2 regions of the Priestia sp. YIM B13490 genome follow, and region 1 is predicted to be linked to the other one. Evidence: a T-box and tRNA genes for the amino acid it is inferred to sense, from the RefSeq annotation. Region 1 holds a T-box; the other holds one or more tRNA genes.
What was found. The T-box of region 1 lies ahead of thrS (threonine--tRNA ligase). A T-box ahead of a tRNA ligase gene usually reads a tRNA of that ligase, here a tRNA-Thr.
Positions count from the first base shown of each region.

Region 1 (8,048 bases):
CCTACACCATACACAACATTTTCATGTGTTTCATTTTTTAAAGCTTTTAATACATCGATAGCGATTGCACAGCCGATACGGTTATCCCAGGCTTTCGCTAGCAGCATCTTTTCGTTGTTCATAACCGTAAATTCGAAATAAGGCACAACCTGATCACCAGGTTTCACTCCCCACTCCGCTACTTCTTCTCTGCTAGAGGCACCAATATCGATGAACATATCTTTAATGTCAACTGGCTTTTTACGAACTTCTGGAGGCAGGATATGAGGAGGCTTTGAGCCAATAATCCCCGTTACCTCTCCTTTAGATGTAACGATGGTTACGCGTTGAGCAAGCATCACTTGAGACCACCATCCGCCTACCGTTTGAAAACGAATAAAGCCGCGTTCATCAATTTGAGTCACCATAAAGCCTACTTCATCTAAGTGACCGGCTACCATAATTTTAGGCCCTTGTTCGTTGCCCACTTTTTTTGCAATCAAACTGCCTAGCCCATCCGTCGTTACTTCATCTGCATAAGGTGCAATATATTTCTTCATAACCTCACGCGGTTCACGCTCATTGCCAGGAATTCCTTTTGCATCTGTTAGTGCTTTAAGCATCGTCAATGTTTCATCTAACTTTGTCATATGGATTACCCCTTTCATATGTATACCTCTATTATAGCTAAAAAGAGGTTGAAGTAAAATTTCCCATCCCTTTATTTCTAGTATCCTTGTTCTTGGCGTTTAAAATTCACTTCATTTTTTGAGATGTACGCCTTTTCAATATGTTCAGCGGAAAAACCAAACATATCGCCAAGCGTCATGTAAGATACAAACATGTCCACATAGTTTTCTTTCGACTGATCCTGCTCGAAAGCAGCAACTTGTGCAAATACCTGTAAAAATTGTGCTGTTTTTGAATCACTTGCTTTTGCATCTGGTAACTCAGTTAAATCATCGTATCCTTTTTCAATCCCTAAAGAAAGGATAAAATGTACACCGTCCACAAATTCTTCTAAAATAACAGCGTCTTCAGCCGGAGGTTTGACGCTCCAAAATTTGAAGCAGCGCGTTTCGTTTGCCAGCTCTCCCATTTCGACAAGCAGTGCTAAAAGCTTTCTCGGAATCAAATCTTCCTTATGAAGCTCATGCTTATCCTCTATATGCTGATCCAGCTGGCGCTGCATGGTAAATAGCTGTTGTAAATTCAATGTAATCACTCCTGTAATTATGTATATCTTCTTCTTTTTAAACCAATAAAGAAATTATATCAAAAATCATGAAACTTTTTAGAAACTCGAACGTAAAGTAAGAAAACTGTGCCTTGTAAAGGAGGGAGCGTTATGTTTGTTATTGTTATCGTTCGCGTGTTCATTTTCGCGCTTGTTGCTTACACACTATTAAAGCTGGTTCAGCATTTTCGCAGTCCAAAGCGGAAGCTTGTAGCAGCTCAGGAACATCAGCAATTTTTTGTCGTTGACGAAAAAACGAATATCCGCAAAAATTTTCTACTAACGTATAAAGGTATTTTATTTGAAGGAGAAAAATACAGCAATCCCAATGAACCAGAATCTTTGTCAATTACAATGGTGTTAACAGATCCATCTCGATTACATGAACTGCAAAAGCAAGATTTCAAGCTACTGGAAAGCCACGTACACGACATGTATCCAAATGCTCCTATTCGCTGGAAAAGCCCCGTTCGAGAATTTTTACACTGAGCACAACATCATTTGTGCTCAGCTGATAACAAAAAAGAAAAGTAAATCAAGAGCAGCAAGAATAGGAAAACCTACTGTAAACGATGTGTGCTTCGTTTTATGACGATAGCAATACATACCAATTAGTCCTCCAAGAGCTCCTCCGATAGCAGCTACCGTCCACAGTGTGCTTTCGGCAATTCTCCACTCATGTCTTTTCGCTTTTTGTTTATCTCTATACATCATTCCTACCCCTACTATATTAATAACAATAAAATAGGTAAGCAGCAGTTCATTCATGATATGTCCTCCGATAGCAAAAAAGCCTCATCATCTAAAGATGACGAGACTTTATATTCATTACTTATCTAAGCCTTTTTTAGCAGCAGTTGCTAATTCAGCAAATGCTTTTTCATCAGCTACAGCTAAGTCAGCAAGCATTTTGCGGTTAACTTCAATACCTGCTAATTTTAAACCGTGCATTAAACGGCTGTAAGAAAGACCGTTCATACGAGCAGCTGCATTAATACGTGTGATCCATAATTTACGGAAGTCACGTTTTTTCTGACGACGGTCACGATAAGCATACATGTGAGATTTCATAACTTGCTGATTAGCAACTTTATATAATCTATGCTTCGAACCGAAGAAACCTTTAGCTAATTTTAAAACTTTTTTACGACGTTTGCGTGTTACTGTACCGCCTTTTACGCGTGGCATAATTGTTTACCTCCTGTATTGTTTCTATCTCAACCCAAATTACTTAATGTTATCTAATAAGTGACGGATACGTTTGAAGTCACCTTTGCTTACTAAAGAACCTTTACGTAATTTACGCTTTTGTTTTGTAGATTTGTTAGCGAATAAATGGCTTGTGTAAGCACGAGCACGTTTTAATTTACCGCTTCCAGTCTTTTTGAAACGCTTTGCAGCGCCACGATGTGTTTTCATTTTTGGCATGGGGTGTTCCTCCTCGTTCTATTACTTTTCGTTTTTAGGTGCCAAGACTAAGAACATGCTGCGGCCTTCCATTTTAGGAGCCGATTCAACTGAACTTACATCTTCGCAAGCTTGTGAAAAACGTTCAAGTACTTTTTGGCCAATCCCTTTATGAGTAATGGCACGACCTTTAAAGCGAATAGACGCTTTCACTTTGTCACCTTTTTCAAGGAACTTGCGTGCGTTACGAAGTTTAGTGTTAAAATCATGTTCATCAATTGTTGGACTTAAACGAACTTCTTTTAAGTTTACAACTTTTTGGTTTTTACGAGCTTCTCTTTCTTTACGTTGTTGCTCATAGCGGAATTTACCGTAGTCCATAATACGACATACCGGCGGTTTCGCATTTGCAGCAACCATTACTAAGTCAAGATTTACTCGTGAAGCAATTTCTAATGCTTCATTTTTTGATTTAATTCCTAATTGTTCACCGTTTTGATCAATTAGACGAACTTCGCGAGCTCGAATGCCCTCGTTTACCATCATGTCCTTGCTAATAAGTAGCCACCTCCAAGGTTTAATGAGCGAATACGCTTGCTTAGACCGATTATTAACTCACACAAAAAAGTGTGAGTACATACTGCACCCACACTTCTATCGTTTTAATTAAGATACGATGTACCTGCTAACTGCTTTATGCGTCACTCAGGTGAGAAGCGGGTGCTTCTTCTTCTGTATAAACAAGTATTCAATTACTTAAGCTATTATAGTATCAACAAAGACAAAAGTCAATGATTTCGTTCTTTTTTCACAACAAAAATTATTGTATCAAAGGAAAAACATTTATGCAACAGTTTTTTATAAATGTTAGATAAAAAAGCAGAGAATTTCAATTCTCTGCTTTTTTCATTAGCGAGATGCTTCTGCTTTTACATTTTGTAAAAAGGCTTGGAAGTCCACTGTTTCTGAATTCTGCTCACCGTATTTACGTACGTTTACTGCTTTATCTTCTACTTCTTTATCCCCTACAACAAGCATATAAGGAATTTTTTGCATTTGAGCCTCACGGATTTTATAGCCGATTTTCTCATCGCGAGAATCAAGTTCCACACGAATACCCGCCAGCTGCAGCTGTTCTTGCACTTCTTTTGCATACTCAAGGTGAACGGTAGGTGATACCGGAATCACTTGAACTTGTACAGGTGCTAACCACGTTGGGAAAGCTCCTTTGTATTCTTCGATTAAGAAAGCTACAAAACGTTCCATTGTTGACACCACGCCGCGGTGAATAACAACCGGTCGATGTTGTTTCCCGTCTTCTCCTACATACGTTAAATCAAATCGTTCAGGAAGTAAGAAATCCAATTGAACCGTAGATAGCGTCTCTTCTTTACCAAGAGCTGTTTTAACTTGAACATCTAGTTTTGGACCGTAGAATGCCGCTTCGCCTTCAGCTTCATAATAATCAAGGTCAAGCTCATCCATTGCGTCTTTTAACATGCTTTGTGCTTTTTCCCACATTGCATCATCATCAAAGTATTTTTCTGTATCTGCAGGGTCACGGTAAGATAGACGGAATGAATAATTTTCAAATCCAAAATCTTTATAAACCGCTTCAACTAAGCGAACTACACGAATAAATTCTTCTTTGATTTGGTCGGGACGTACGAAGATATGCGCATCATTTAGCGTCATGCCTCGAACACGCTGAAGTCCTGATAATGCTCCTGACATTTCGTAGCGGTGCATCGTTCCAAGCTCAGCAATACGGATTGGAAGCTCACGATAGCTGTGAATACCTTGTTTGTAAACCATCATGTGATGAGGACAGTTCATCGGACGAAGAACCAGGTCTTCGTTATCCATTTCCATTGCAGGGAACATGTCATCTTGGTAGTGCTCCCAGTGACCAGACGTTTTGTAAAGTTCTACACTTCCGAGCACTGGAGTGTAAACGTGCTGATAACCAAGGCTTACTTCTTTATCTACGATATAACGCTCGATAATACGGCGGATCGTCGCACCTTTTGGAAGCCATAAAGGCAGACCTTGTCCTACTTTTTGAGAATTTGTAAATAAGTTTAGCTCTTTACCAAGTTTACGGTGATCACGTTCTTTTGCTTCTTCAAGAAGACGAAGATGCTCGTCTAAATCTGCTTTTGTAAAGAATGCTGTACCGTAAATACGCTGCAGCATTTGATTATCGCTGTCTCCGCGCCAATAAGCACCCGCCACGCTTAATAGTTTAAATTCTTTAATTTTGCCTGTTGACGGCACGTGCACGCCTCGGCAAAGGTCAAAGAATTCGCCTTGTTGGTAAATCGTAACCTTTTCACCTGCTGGAATCGCATCGATCAATTCAAGCTTCAGTTCATCGCCAACTTCTTTAAAAAGTTGAATGGCTTCTTCACGAGAAACTTCTTTTCGTTCAATTTCAATATTTGAATTAACGATTTTTTTCATTTCTTTTTCAATTTTACCTAAATCTTCAGGAGTAATTGATTCTTCCATATCGATGTCATAGTAAAAACCGTTTTCGATAACCGGCCCTACACCTAGCTGTACTTTTGTATCTTTGTATAAACGTTTGATTGCTTGAGCCATTAAATGCGCTGTACTGTGACGCATAATTTCAAGCGCTTCAGGAGCATCTTGTGTAATGATTTCAAGACTGCCATCTTCTTCGATTGGCGTACGTAAATCCAGCAGCTCGCCGTTTACTTTGCCTGCTAATGCTTTTTTCTTTAATCCCGGGCTAATAGAAACCGCAATATCTTCTGTTGATGATCCTTTTGGATACTCTTTAACAGCTCCATCAGGGAATGTCATTTTGATTACTTCTGACACAACTTTCCACTCCTTTAACATAACTGAATAAACTTTTTGTAAAAACAAAAAACTCGTCCCTTATCAAAAGGGACGAGTTGTGTATACACGCGGTACCACCCTTGTTTCCTCTTCGTATCTTGGATAACCCAAAGAACCCGAAGCGGCTCGAGGTTTTATAACGGAAATTCCGTCAGTAATTACTAGAGGCTCTGCTCGTTTACTACTGAAGTTTAGAGGTGGTAAGAATATATTCCGTGTTAGGAGATTTTCAGCCTGGATCTCCCTCTCTACAAACCGTAAATATACACTCATGTCCTCATCATAACTTGTAACATATAGCTGTTTTTCAATATGCATTTATTATATTCATTTTCAAAATAGAAATCAACCTTTCACGTTATATTTTGCTTTTGATCAAACGGAAATTCATTTTTTTCGTATAACATAACTTTTTCTTGGAAGATATTTTGAATGGTATAAACAAAATCATGATCATGCTGGTCGCTATACAGATGAATAGCAGCTGGAGATAAACTTAGCAAAGGCGCGATAATAGTTGAGTCTATGTATAATGATTCTTGTTCAGATAAAAAGGCCTCTGCTAGAGCTGCACATTCACGTTCAGGAACATATCTACTGTTGTGGTCGTACAGTACAAACTTGTTTTTGTTCAAGTGCATTACATATACGTTACCTGTAGATGACTGTCTTTCATTAGCTGCTTGACGCAGCTGATGAATAAGAATTTGATAGTCTTGTTCAAGCTTATATTCATCAATCGCCAGCTCGGCATAATAGCGCAGCCGCTCTTGATATTCTTTTAAACGGAATTGGAGAAAAGACTCAAAGGTGAATGTTACATTATGAATGAAGAAGTCTTGAAGAGCCTGGCGGATAAGTAATTCTCTTGGAAGAGAAAATGTTTTTTGCGGAATTTCGCCTCTCTCTCCTTCCATAATCCCCCCCATAATTTGAAGCAGCAAATCTTGCTCTTCCTCTTCTGAATAGAAAAATTGTTCTTTTAATATGTTTACCATCATCTTTTTTTCTTTCTTTTTTAAAATTACGTGGGTTAATACCGGTATCACCATGTCTTGTAAAATGGCCTCTCTATTGTATGTCTCATCAATGACTAAAAGCTGATTATTCACCAGCTTCAAGCACTGTGAACCATATGATAAAGCGCTTCGCTTCGCGCATAAAGACTCATATACAACGACTGCGTCTTCTACATATTTAAAGAATATTTTCATTCCTCATAGCCCCCCTTTGGACACGCTTTATTAATGTATATGGGGCAACATGCAAAAAAATGAGCAAGTCGTTACAAGAAATGTAAAACGACCTGCTCATCTATTTCGTTTATTCTCTCCATTCATTTCAACAGGAATGGCTAGAGACTTAATTCGTTCCATGACACGAGCGGCTTTGAGCTCTTCCTGCTCGCCTCTTTGGGTATAAGTCAAATGATGTTGTAGCTCTTTAAAATTTAAATTCGAGCTGAAAAATGTCGGCAAATTTTCGAGCATACGGAATTGTAAAATGGTTCCGAGCACATCGTCTCGCATCCAGCTCGTTACGGATTCTGCTCCGAGATCATCAAGCATAAGAACCGGTACTTTTTTGACATACTCTATTTTCTCATTGAAACTTTGATCTTGAAACGAACCTTTTAACTCACGTAAAAACTCAGGGACATACAGAATGGTAGATTTCACTTTCTTTTCAGCTAACGCATTGGCAATTGCTCCAAGAAAATACGTTTTCCCCACACCAAACGAACCATGTAAATATAAAGCTTTCATTTTCTTATTCGGCTCATATTCTCGCACAAAATCTCTTACTAGTTTAATGGCTTCAAATCTTCCCTGCTCAATTTCAATATCAGACATTGTTGCCTGTAAAATTTCTTTAGGCACGTACATACACTGAATAAAAGATTCTTGTTCTTTTCGCTCATCTTCTTGTACTTTTCTAGGACAGCGTTCATACTGTAAATCAATATTACGGCCTTTTACAACCAGCTGAGGGTGGTATCCTTTCACCATGTTGACACAGCTTTGCAGAGAAGGACACTTGTCACAGCATTTGCTTTGATCGATAAATTCATGCATCTTCATCAGACCTCGGTCAACCATTTGCTCATCTAACTCATGGCGATGCTCTTGCAAAAATGTTTTGACTTCAGGATTAGACAGGATACTGTTTCTTAATGCTTCTAAGCGTGCTTTAAAATCCTTTTTGTTCACTAACTGATTTAGTGAATCATTGATAGGCTTCATCTTTTTCACCTCATCTCTATCATACCTGCTTTTTATTCTTTATGCTTTTGTTTTAGCTCTTGATCTAACTGCTTGAGCTCTTCTTGTAGCTTTCGTTTTTCTTCTTCAAATCCGTCCACTTCTTTTGAAGGCTGCTTTTTCTCTTCTTTTTCTTCATCGCTCAGCCACTCTGGCACCATTTCTTTACGCACAATTTTTCGTCCAGCCGTTTTTTTATTTTGCTTTGCTTCGGTCCAATTCTGATATTCTTTCTGTTCATTTTTAGCTAAATTCATGGCATCTTGAACAGTTTGTACCTTTTTGCGCGCCCAGTG
Region 1 covers NZ_JBHZOT010000004.1:222,051-230,098, forward strand. Annotated here, with positions in the region: gene ACFX4R_RS15480 (M42 family metallopeptidase) at 1-629, opposite strand, end outside; gene ACFX4R_RS15485 (dUTP diphosphatase) at 707-1,195, opposite strand; gene ACFX4R_RS15490 (hypothetical protein) at 1,328-1,705, shown strand; gene ACFX4R_RS15495 (DUF1294 domain-containing protein) at 1,724-1,984, opposite strand; gene rplT (50S ribosomal protein L20) at 2,045-2,404, opposite strand; gene rpmI (50S ribosomal protein L35) at 2,444-2,644, opposite strand; gene infC (translation initiation factor IF-3) at 2,666-3,169, opposite strand; ribosomal protein L20 leader region at 3,239-3,361, opposite strand; gene thrS (threonine--tRNA ligase) at 3,533-5,491, opposite strand; T-box leader at 5,536-5,784, opposite strand; gene ytxC (sporulation protein YtxC) at 5,845-6,705, opposite strand; gene dnaI (primosomal protein DnaI) at 6,802-7,734, opposite strand; gene ACFX4R_RS15530 (replication initiation and membrane attachment family protein) at 7,767-8,048, opposite strand, start outside.

Region 2 (8,048 bases), on a different contig from region 1:
TGCTCCTTGAAATAAAAATGGCGTTTGGAACTTCATGCCTGTTAAATTTGCCGTAGCTTGAAACGGAAGAAGCAGATGATTCATTGGATAACGGTTGTATCCCCCTTCTTGATAAGCTTCTGCAGGGCCTCCTGTTGAAGTAGCTACGACAAACTCTTTTCCCTGAAGTTTAGTACCTTTGCTTCCATAAGCCCATCCGTATGTTAAGACAACATCTTGCCACTCTTTTAAGAGTGCTGGTGAGCTGTACCAGTAAAATGGAAATTGAAAAACAATACGATCGAATTGAACAGCTAACTCCTGCTCTTTTTCTACATCAATTTTGAAATCGGGATAGTTTGCGTATAAATCATGAACGTACACATTCTCTTCTTTTTTTACTCGCTCTGCCCACGCTTTATTAATACGAGAAGATGCTAAGTTTGGGTGTGCTAAAATAACCAGTGTTTTCATTTTGATACTCTCCTTCTGATGTCTGTGCTTGCTTTTTTCTTTTCTATTTTTTACGCTTGCCTCTCACGGCTCGTTCAGTAATTCTTTCCTTTTCCTTCAAGAAATCCGAGTTAGTTTACACTTATAAACTACCAGTATTATCATTTTGCTTCAACAAAATTGACTTTGCTTTTATCACCTTTAATTTTTTTATGTACCCAAAACGGCAGATAAAGGACAAGAAAGCTAAGAATCATGATTCCTTCAATCCATACTAAATACCAAGGATGAGGTCCAAGAACATCCAGCAAGGAAGCGTGCTCTGGCTTTTTCATCATGTATAAATAATTCGCATGGAGTAAACGATTCATGACATAGATAACCCCCCCGTACAGATTAACAAATACTACGCTTACCCACAAAGAACGAAACGTCGGCTCATATCTGCAAACAGCAATTAGCATACAGCAAGCAAGTACCACACCGCCATGCGATACATAAAACTGCACATAGCGAAACTGGGCATACGCATAGCCGCCAAGGTCCGGGGTAATCATCGCTTGAACAGAGCTGCTGATTCCTGCGAAGTACACAAAATAAAAAAGAAACCTGTTTTTGGTTATCAGCATAACAGCAGCCAGCAGCACGACTATATCACTGAGCTGAAGAGGCAAGGAAGTTTCAGCAGACCACCGATGACATCCGATTTCCCAAGCCTGGTAGGCTGTTTCTGAAGCAATTAGAATGAGTGAAAGCAAAATGAACACAAACCTCTTTTTTCCCAGATGCTTTCGACACAAAAAAATAAATGCTCCTATGATCACGATAATAGCTAAAGTTACAAGATGTTCAACTGAAAAAAGCTGAAAGGAATGTTGTACAGGATGACACGTAAAAAATGAATTCATAAAAGCGCCTTCCTTCCATCAGAAAACAAATTTGGTACCTTTAGCTTGTTCATAAGACCTCATTTTCATTAATGCTTCTCTCGCATTAAAAAGAGATTGAGACATAACGAAATCACGCCAATCTAAAGATGGACGAATGGAGTAAATAATCGAGCATGAATCACTTCTTGCACCTCAGTTGATTTCCATGCAAGACTTCTCTTTCCGCGGGAGTCTTCGCGTTGCCCTCCAATCAACTGCTAGAAACAACTAAAATAAAAATATCCGAACGATTCATCATTCGGATCTTCTTTCAACTAACATACTGTTGTCCTAACTTTTTTCTTCGTTTTTACTCTTTAATTAATCCTTTTTTCACTAAGAATTGATGAGCAACTTCTTCAGCTGTTTTTCCTTTCGCATTTACTTGATAGTTCATTTCACGCATTTCGTCATCACTGATTTTACCGCCCAGTTGATTTAAGATTTTTTTCAGCTCAGGGTGCTCTTTTAGCGTATCTTCACGAAGCACAGGCGCTCCTTGATACGGAGGGAAGAACTGCTGATCGTCTTTTAAGACTTTTAAACCAAACTGTTTGATTTCAGGGTCCGTTGCGTAAGCATCAAGCATGTTAATATCGCCTTTTTCTACAGCGCGATAGCGAAGCTTCGGCTCCATCGTTTTAATATTCGGGAAGGTAAGACCATATTCTTTTTGAACGCCTACATAGCCGTCTTCACGATCTTTAAACTCAAGCGTAAACCCTGCTTTTACTTTATCTGTTGCATTTGCCAAATCTGAAATAGTTGTTAGATTATTTTCTTTGGCAAATTCCTTTGTTACGGTTAATGTGTACGTATTATTAAACTTCATTGGATCTAAATAGACAAGGCCGAATTTCTTTTGAAATCCTTCTTTTGCCTGCTTGTACACCTCTGTTTCATCTTTGCTGTCCGGCTGTTCCTTTAGATGCGTCACAATGGCTGTACCCGTATATTCAGGGTACAAATCAATTTCCTTGTTACGCAGAGCCTCAAATACAAATACCGTTTTCCCAAGCGACGAACGAAGATTTACTTTCATATCGGTTTGATCTTCAATTAATTCTTTGTACATATTAATTAAAATGTCTTGTTCTGCACCAATTTTCCCTCCGATAACAAGGTCTGGTTTTGTTGCGCTCATCGCTGCAAACGGAGAAACAAGAATAAGTATTAATACGATGATCATAATAAACGAGCGTTTTTTGGACCCTTTTTTAGCTGAGTGTTCAATCGTTCGCAGAATTCCATCAAAAATAAGCGCTAATAATGCTGCTGGAATGGCTCCTAATAAAATCAAACTATTATCGCTTCGGTCAATACCAAGCAAAATTAAGCTTCCGAGTCCGCCCGCTCCGATAAGAGCCACGATTGTCGCTGTGCCAATAATGAGTACCATCGCTGTGCGAATTCCGGCCATAATGACAGGAAGTGCTAGAGGAAGTTCTACTTTAATTAATCGTCTCCACGAGTTCATCCCCATGGCTTTGGATGCTTCAATTAAAGATGGGTCCACTTCTTTAATTCCGGTATATGTATTTCGTACAATAGGAAGAAGCGAATATAAAAACAGTGCAATAACCGCGGGAAAGGTTCCAATTCCGACAAGAGGAATCAGTAATCCTAATAAAGCGAGTGAAGGAATGGTTTGCAGTACGGCTGTTACGCCAATGATTGGTTCAGCAATACGGTCATGCCTCGTTAAGTACAGTCCGAGCGGCACTGAAATTAATACGGCGATAACAAGAGCCAGTACTGAAATTTGAATGTGTTCAAGAAGAGCTTGAAACAGTGCATCTCCTCGTTGATCTAATAATGTGCTTAGTGCATTCATTACAGCGTTCCTCCTTCTTTCGTTTTATCAGAAAGAAACGCTAATAGAGTTTTGCGCGTTACAACGCCAATACGTTTGCTCCCTTTTTTCACGGCTATTGCTTCATGGTCGTAAAGGGCGTCCATTGCCTGCTGAACAGTGGCGGTTGAAGCTAACTCTTCAGTAGGTTCTACGTCTGGCTGTTCACTTTCTTTGACAAACATATCCAATGTCTCAAATAAAGCATTGCCTTGATTTCCAATAAATGTTTTTACAAATTCATTTTTAGGCTTTTGGATGAATTCCTCCGGGGTTCCAACTTGAACAATTTCCCCATCTTTCATCAGGCAGATACGATCTCCAAGCGTCATCGCTTCGCTCATATCGTGCGTAACAAACACAAATGTTTTTTTGATTTTTTCTTTTAAGCTAATAACATCTTGCTGAAGCTGTTCGCGGCTTAACGGATCGAGGGCACTAAAGGGTTCGTCCATTAAAATAACGGGGGGATCAGCTGCGAGGGCACGTGCTACACCTACACGTTGCTGCTGGCCACCTGAGAGCTCAGACGGCTTTCGGTTTCGATACTGCTTTGGGTCTAGTCCTACCAAGGTAAGCAGTTCATCAATGCGCGTTTTGATTTTGTTTTTCTTCCAATGCTTCATCTCGGGTACAATGGCTATATTTTCAGCGATGGTCATATGAGGAAAAAGAGCAATCTGCTGCAGAACATAACCAATGTTCCAGCGTAGCTCATGGATGTTGTGGTCCGATACGAGCTTATCTTTTATGTATAGTTCTCCTTCGGTAATATCATGAAGACGGTTAATCATTTTTAAGGTGGTTGTTTTCCCACACCCACTCGGACCAATTAAAACGAAAAACTCTCCTTCTTTAATTTCTAGATTAATATTTTTCACGGCGGTCGTACCGTCTGGATATTGCTTTGACACATTCTTAAACGTAATCAAATTATCGTTCACACTCCCTGTTGAAATTTAACCCCTAGTTCCGTGTACCCAATATTTAGAGGCAATAAACATTCTTTTAAGAATATTTCTAAATATGATTCATAAGACACAGGGGAAAAGATACGCATATTTTCTCACAATCTCCTAATAAGGCTATCAAACTGTTAAAGTTTTCACAAGGAGGGAAAGAATAATTCGGAGAATAATTTTAAAGCCGACACAAATAAAAAAAACCTTCTTTCAACAAGAAAGAAGGTTTTTTAGTATGCTAGCGACAGGGATCGAACCTGCGACCTCTTGCTTACCATGCAAGTGCTCTACCTACTGAGCTACACCAGCGTCTTGGAAAATTATATCACGTTTAAATTTATTTAGGAAGCGCTTTTTTAAATTTTTTTATTGGTATATTCTCTAATTTACGTCTTCTGAAATTCGCACTTTCTACAAAGTTCCATATTTCATGTTAGAACTCCTTACATAAATTGTGTGAATTTTCTTTTTTTATATTACCCTTAGTAAAAGAGCTTACAAAAGAAGGGAAGAAAATAGATGGAACAACAACCAACCATGACCAAACCAAAAACAGCAACTCCCTACCCAAGAGACTGCACGTTCAGCCTGGAAGATTGGACGACGCTCGCTAAGTATTGGTACCCCGTCGCACGCTGCAGTGATGTAACAGAGAAACCAACGTCCGTAAAACTGCTAGATGTAAATCTAGTTCTATACCGTACCACACACAAAGTAGTGGCGGCTCGTGATTTATGCGTTCACCGAGGCACCCCTCTTAGCATGGGCTGGGTGGAAGATGATGAAATTGTCTGTCCTTACCACGGCTTCCGCTATGCAACGGACGGTGCATGCACGTCGATTCCAGCTCACCCTGATGCCAATATTTCTCCCCGCTTGTGTATGGCCGTCTATCCAGTTATTGAACGATTTGGATTAGTGTGGACTTCCCTGACAGGAGAACAAGATAACCTGCCTTACTTCGATGCGTGGGAGGACCCTGATTTTCAGCAAATTGTTTGTCCGAGCTTTGATATCATGGGTTCGGCCGGTCGTCAAATGGAAGGCTTTTTAGACGTAGCTCATTTTGCTTGGGTTCACACAGACACATTTGGTGATCGAAACAACGCCTTTGTGCCTAAATATAAAGTAAGCGATACAGAGTATGGGCTTCATGTAGAATATACGAGCACCGTGAGCAATTATTCCAAAGAACAGCAGCATTTAAATCCACCTGATTTTAAATGGCTTCGCGTCTTTGATGTTTATCCGCCGTTTACAGCTACGCTAAAAGTATACTTCCCAGAAGGCGCAGAACTGTGGATTATGAATGCAGTCTCTCCTATTTCAGCCCGCGAAACACGTTTATTCGCACCAATCGCTCGAAACTTTGACAAAGATTCTCCCGTTGAAGGTGTGTATGACTTTAACCTTCGCGTCTTTGACGAAGACCGTGAAATGGTTGAAAACCAAAAGCCTGAAGACTTGCCTTTAGACCTGCAGATGGAAGCGCATATTATGGCTGATCAAACGTCCATCGGCTACCGGAAATTATTAAAGAAAATGGGCTTAAGCTTTAGATATACAAGCTAAAGAAATCCCCGCTGTTTCAGCGGGGATTTCTTTTTTATTTAGCAAACTGCTCGCGTCCTGCTTTTTCCTTTATCACTTCATCTTCACTTGCCGGCGTGGCGCGTTTCATAAACAATGAAAGAATTAAAGCAACCACCACTAGTACTACTGAGACGGCAAACGCATCGTTAATTCCTTGTACCATTGCCTGCATCCCAATTTGTTCTTTCATTTGAGCTGCCCCGGCTGCCGTTGCATTCGCTGCTCCTGCTCCGCTCATTGCATCTTGAGCAAGCTCTTTTGCATGCGTAGCTGTACGATTTGACATCACCGTTACTAAAAGAGCCGAACCAATAGCTCCCGATACTTGTTGAAGCGTGTTATTCATCGCAGTACCATGCGGATTAAAGCGCTGCGGCAGCTGATTTAATCCGTTTGTCATAACCGGCATCATCACCATAGACATTCCGAACATGCGAAGCGTGTAAAGCGTAATGAGCGTTGTATATGTCGTATCAAGCTCTAAGTTACTGAAGAAATACGTCGTAACGGCTGTAATCGTTAGACCCGTTACAGCCAGTGCACGCGCTCCGAATTTATCAAATAATTTTCCGGTAATCGGAGACATCACACCCATGAGTAGCGCACCCGGAAGCATTAGTAATCCTGAGTGAAGCGGAGAAATGCCTCGTACCGTTTGAACATAAATTGGCATTAGCAGCATGGCTGAGAATAATGCCATTGTAATCACCATTGAAATCGTTGATGATAAAGCAAACATTGGATATTTAAAAATGCGGAATTCAAGCATAGGTGTTTTAAGCTTGAACTGACGCGTAATAAATAAAATCAGCGCAACGGCTCCTACGATAATGGTGCCGTATACTTCCACAGAATCCCAGCCTTTATCCCCTGCTGAGCTAAATCCGTATAGAAGTCCCCCAAATCCAATTGTAGATAACACAAGCGATAGGAAATCCAGATTGATTTCCACTTTTTCTTTTTTGTCTTTTAATAGGAAGAAAGCGCCTATTAATACAATTGCCGCGATTGGCGTAACAAGGTGGAACAGCATTCTCCACTCATAGTGTTCAATTAGCCATCCTGATAAGGTAGGGCCAATTGCCGGAGCAAAAATCATAACTAAACCGAAAATCCCCATCGCAGCTCCGCGTTTTTCTAATGGGAAACTTGTGAGCAATACGTTCATTAAAAGCGGCATCATAATGGCTGCGCCTGATGCTTGAATAATACGAGCGGTTAACAAGACCGAAAATACGGGCGAAGCACCCGCAAGTATTGTTCCCGCTGTAAATAAAGTCATAGCCGTTAAAAATAAGCCTCTGACAGAATAGCGCTGAATTAAAAAAGCGGTAGTTGGAATCATAATACCATTCACTAACATATAACCAGTAGAAAGCCACTGGACAGTTGACGTTGTCACATCTAAGTCTTTCATAATAGACGGAAGCGCCACATTTAATAACGTTTCATTCAACAATGAAATAAAAGCGCCAATTAACAAAATAGCAATTATGCCATAAGGGGGCTTTTCCATTTGATTTATCGATTGACTCATTATTGTACCTCCTTATACTTCAAGTTCATTTTTTTAGACACATGTTCTACATAGAGTATATTATACTGTGAGTTCAATTTATGCAAGTGAAAAATCTTGCGTTCATGTTCTTTATTTTACCGACTTTTTCAGTCCTATAATCCTTTTATATCAATACATTGTCGTGATATCGTCTATTTTTTTGAAAAGAACATTTGTGTAAACGCTTTAAATCATGTATCATAAAGTTGGACCATGAGTCTAATTTTATATTTAGGTGATAATAATGAATAACCGAAAACAGCAAGTTGTAAAAAATGCACACCATCTCTTCGTTGAAAAAGGATTTCAAGCTACATCTATTCAAGACATCATTGATTATAGCGGCATTTCAAAAGGAACATTCTACAACTATTTTTCTTCAAAAAATGAATTATTAATCGCTGTTTTTACCTGGCTTCATACAACAATTGAACAAGAGCGAAATCAGCTGCTGGTTGGTAAAAGCCTGACCGATGTAGATGTATTTGTTAAACAGATTGATGCACAGATGAAAAACCATCATAAACATAAATTTTTCACATTACTTGAAGAAGTATTTGTTTCCAATGATCCTGATTTAAAAGCATACATAAAAAAAACCCAGTTTGTTGAAGTAAACTGGGTTTACAAGCGGTTCATTGATTTATTTGGACAAGAAAAGAAACCGTACCTGCTAGATTGTGCAATTATGTTTCTTGGCATGCTTCATCGCAACTTTCACT
Region 2 covers NZ_JBHZOT010000001.1:204,790-212,837, reverse strand. Annotated here, with positions in the region: gene ACFX4R_RS01065 (NAD(P)H-dependent oxidoreductase) at 1-453, opposite strand, end outside; gene ACFX4R_RS01060 (YwaF family protein) at 594-1,340, opposite strand; gene ACFX4R_RS01055 (ABC transporter permease/substrate-binding protein) at 1,672-3,195, opposite strand; gene ACFX4R_RS01050 (ABC transporter ATP-binding protein) at 3,195-4,145, opposite strand; tRNA gene ACFX4R_RS01045 (tRNA-Thr) at 4,412-4,484, opposite strand; gene ACFX4R_RS01040 (aromatic ring-hydroxylating oxygenase subunit alpha) at 4,695-5,747, shown strand; gene ACFX4R_RS01035 (DHA2 family efflux MFS transporter permease subunit) at 5,782-7,305, opposite strand; gene ACFX4R_RS01030 (TetR/AcrR family transcriptional regulator) at 7,571-8,048, shown strand, end outside.
Region 2: it encodes a tRNA-Thr, which carries the amino acid that the T-box ahead of thrS (threonine--tRNA ligase) is inferred to sense. The anticodon was not compared.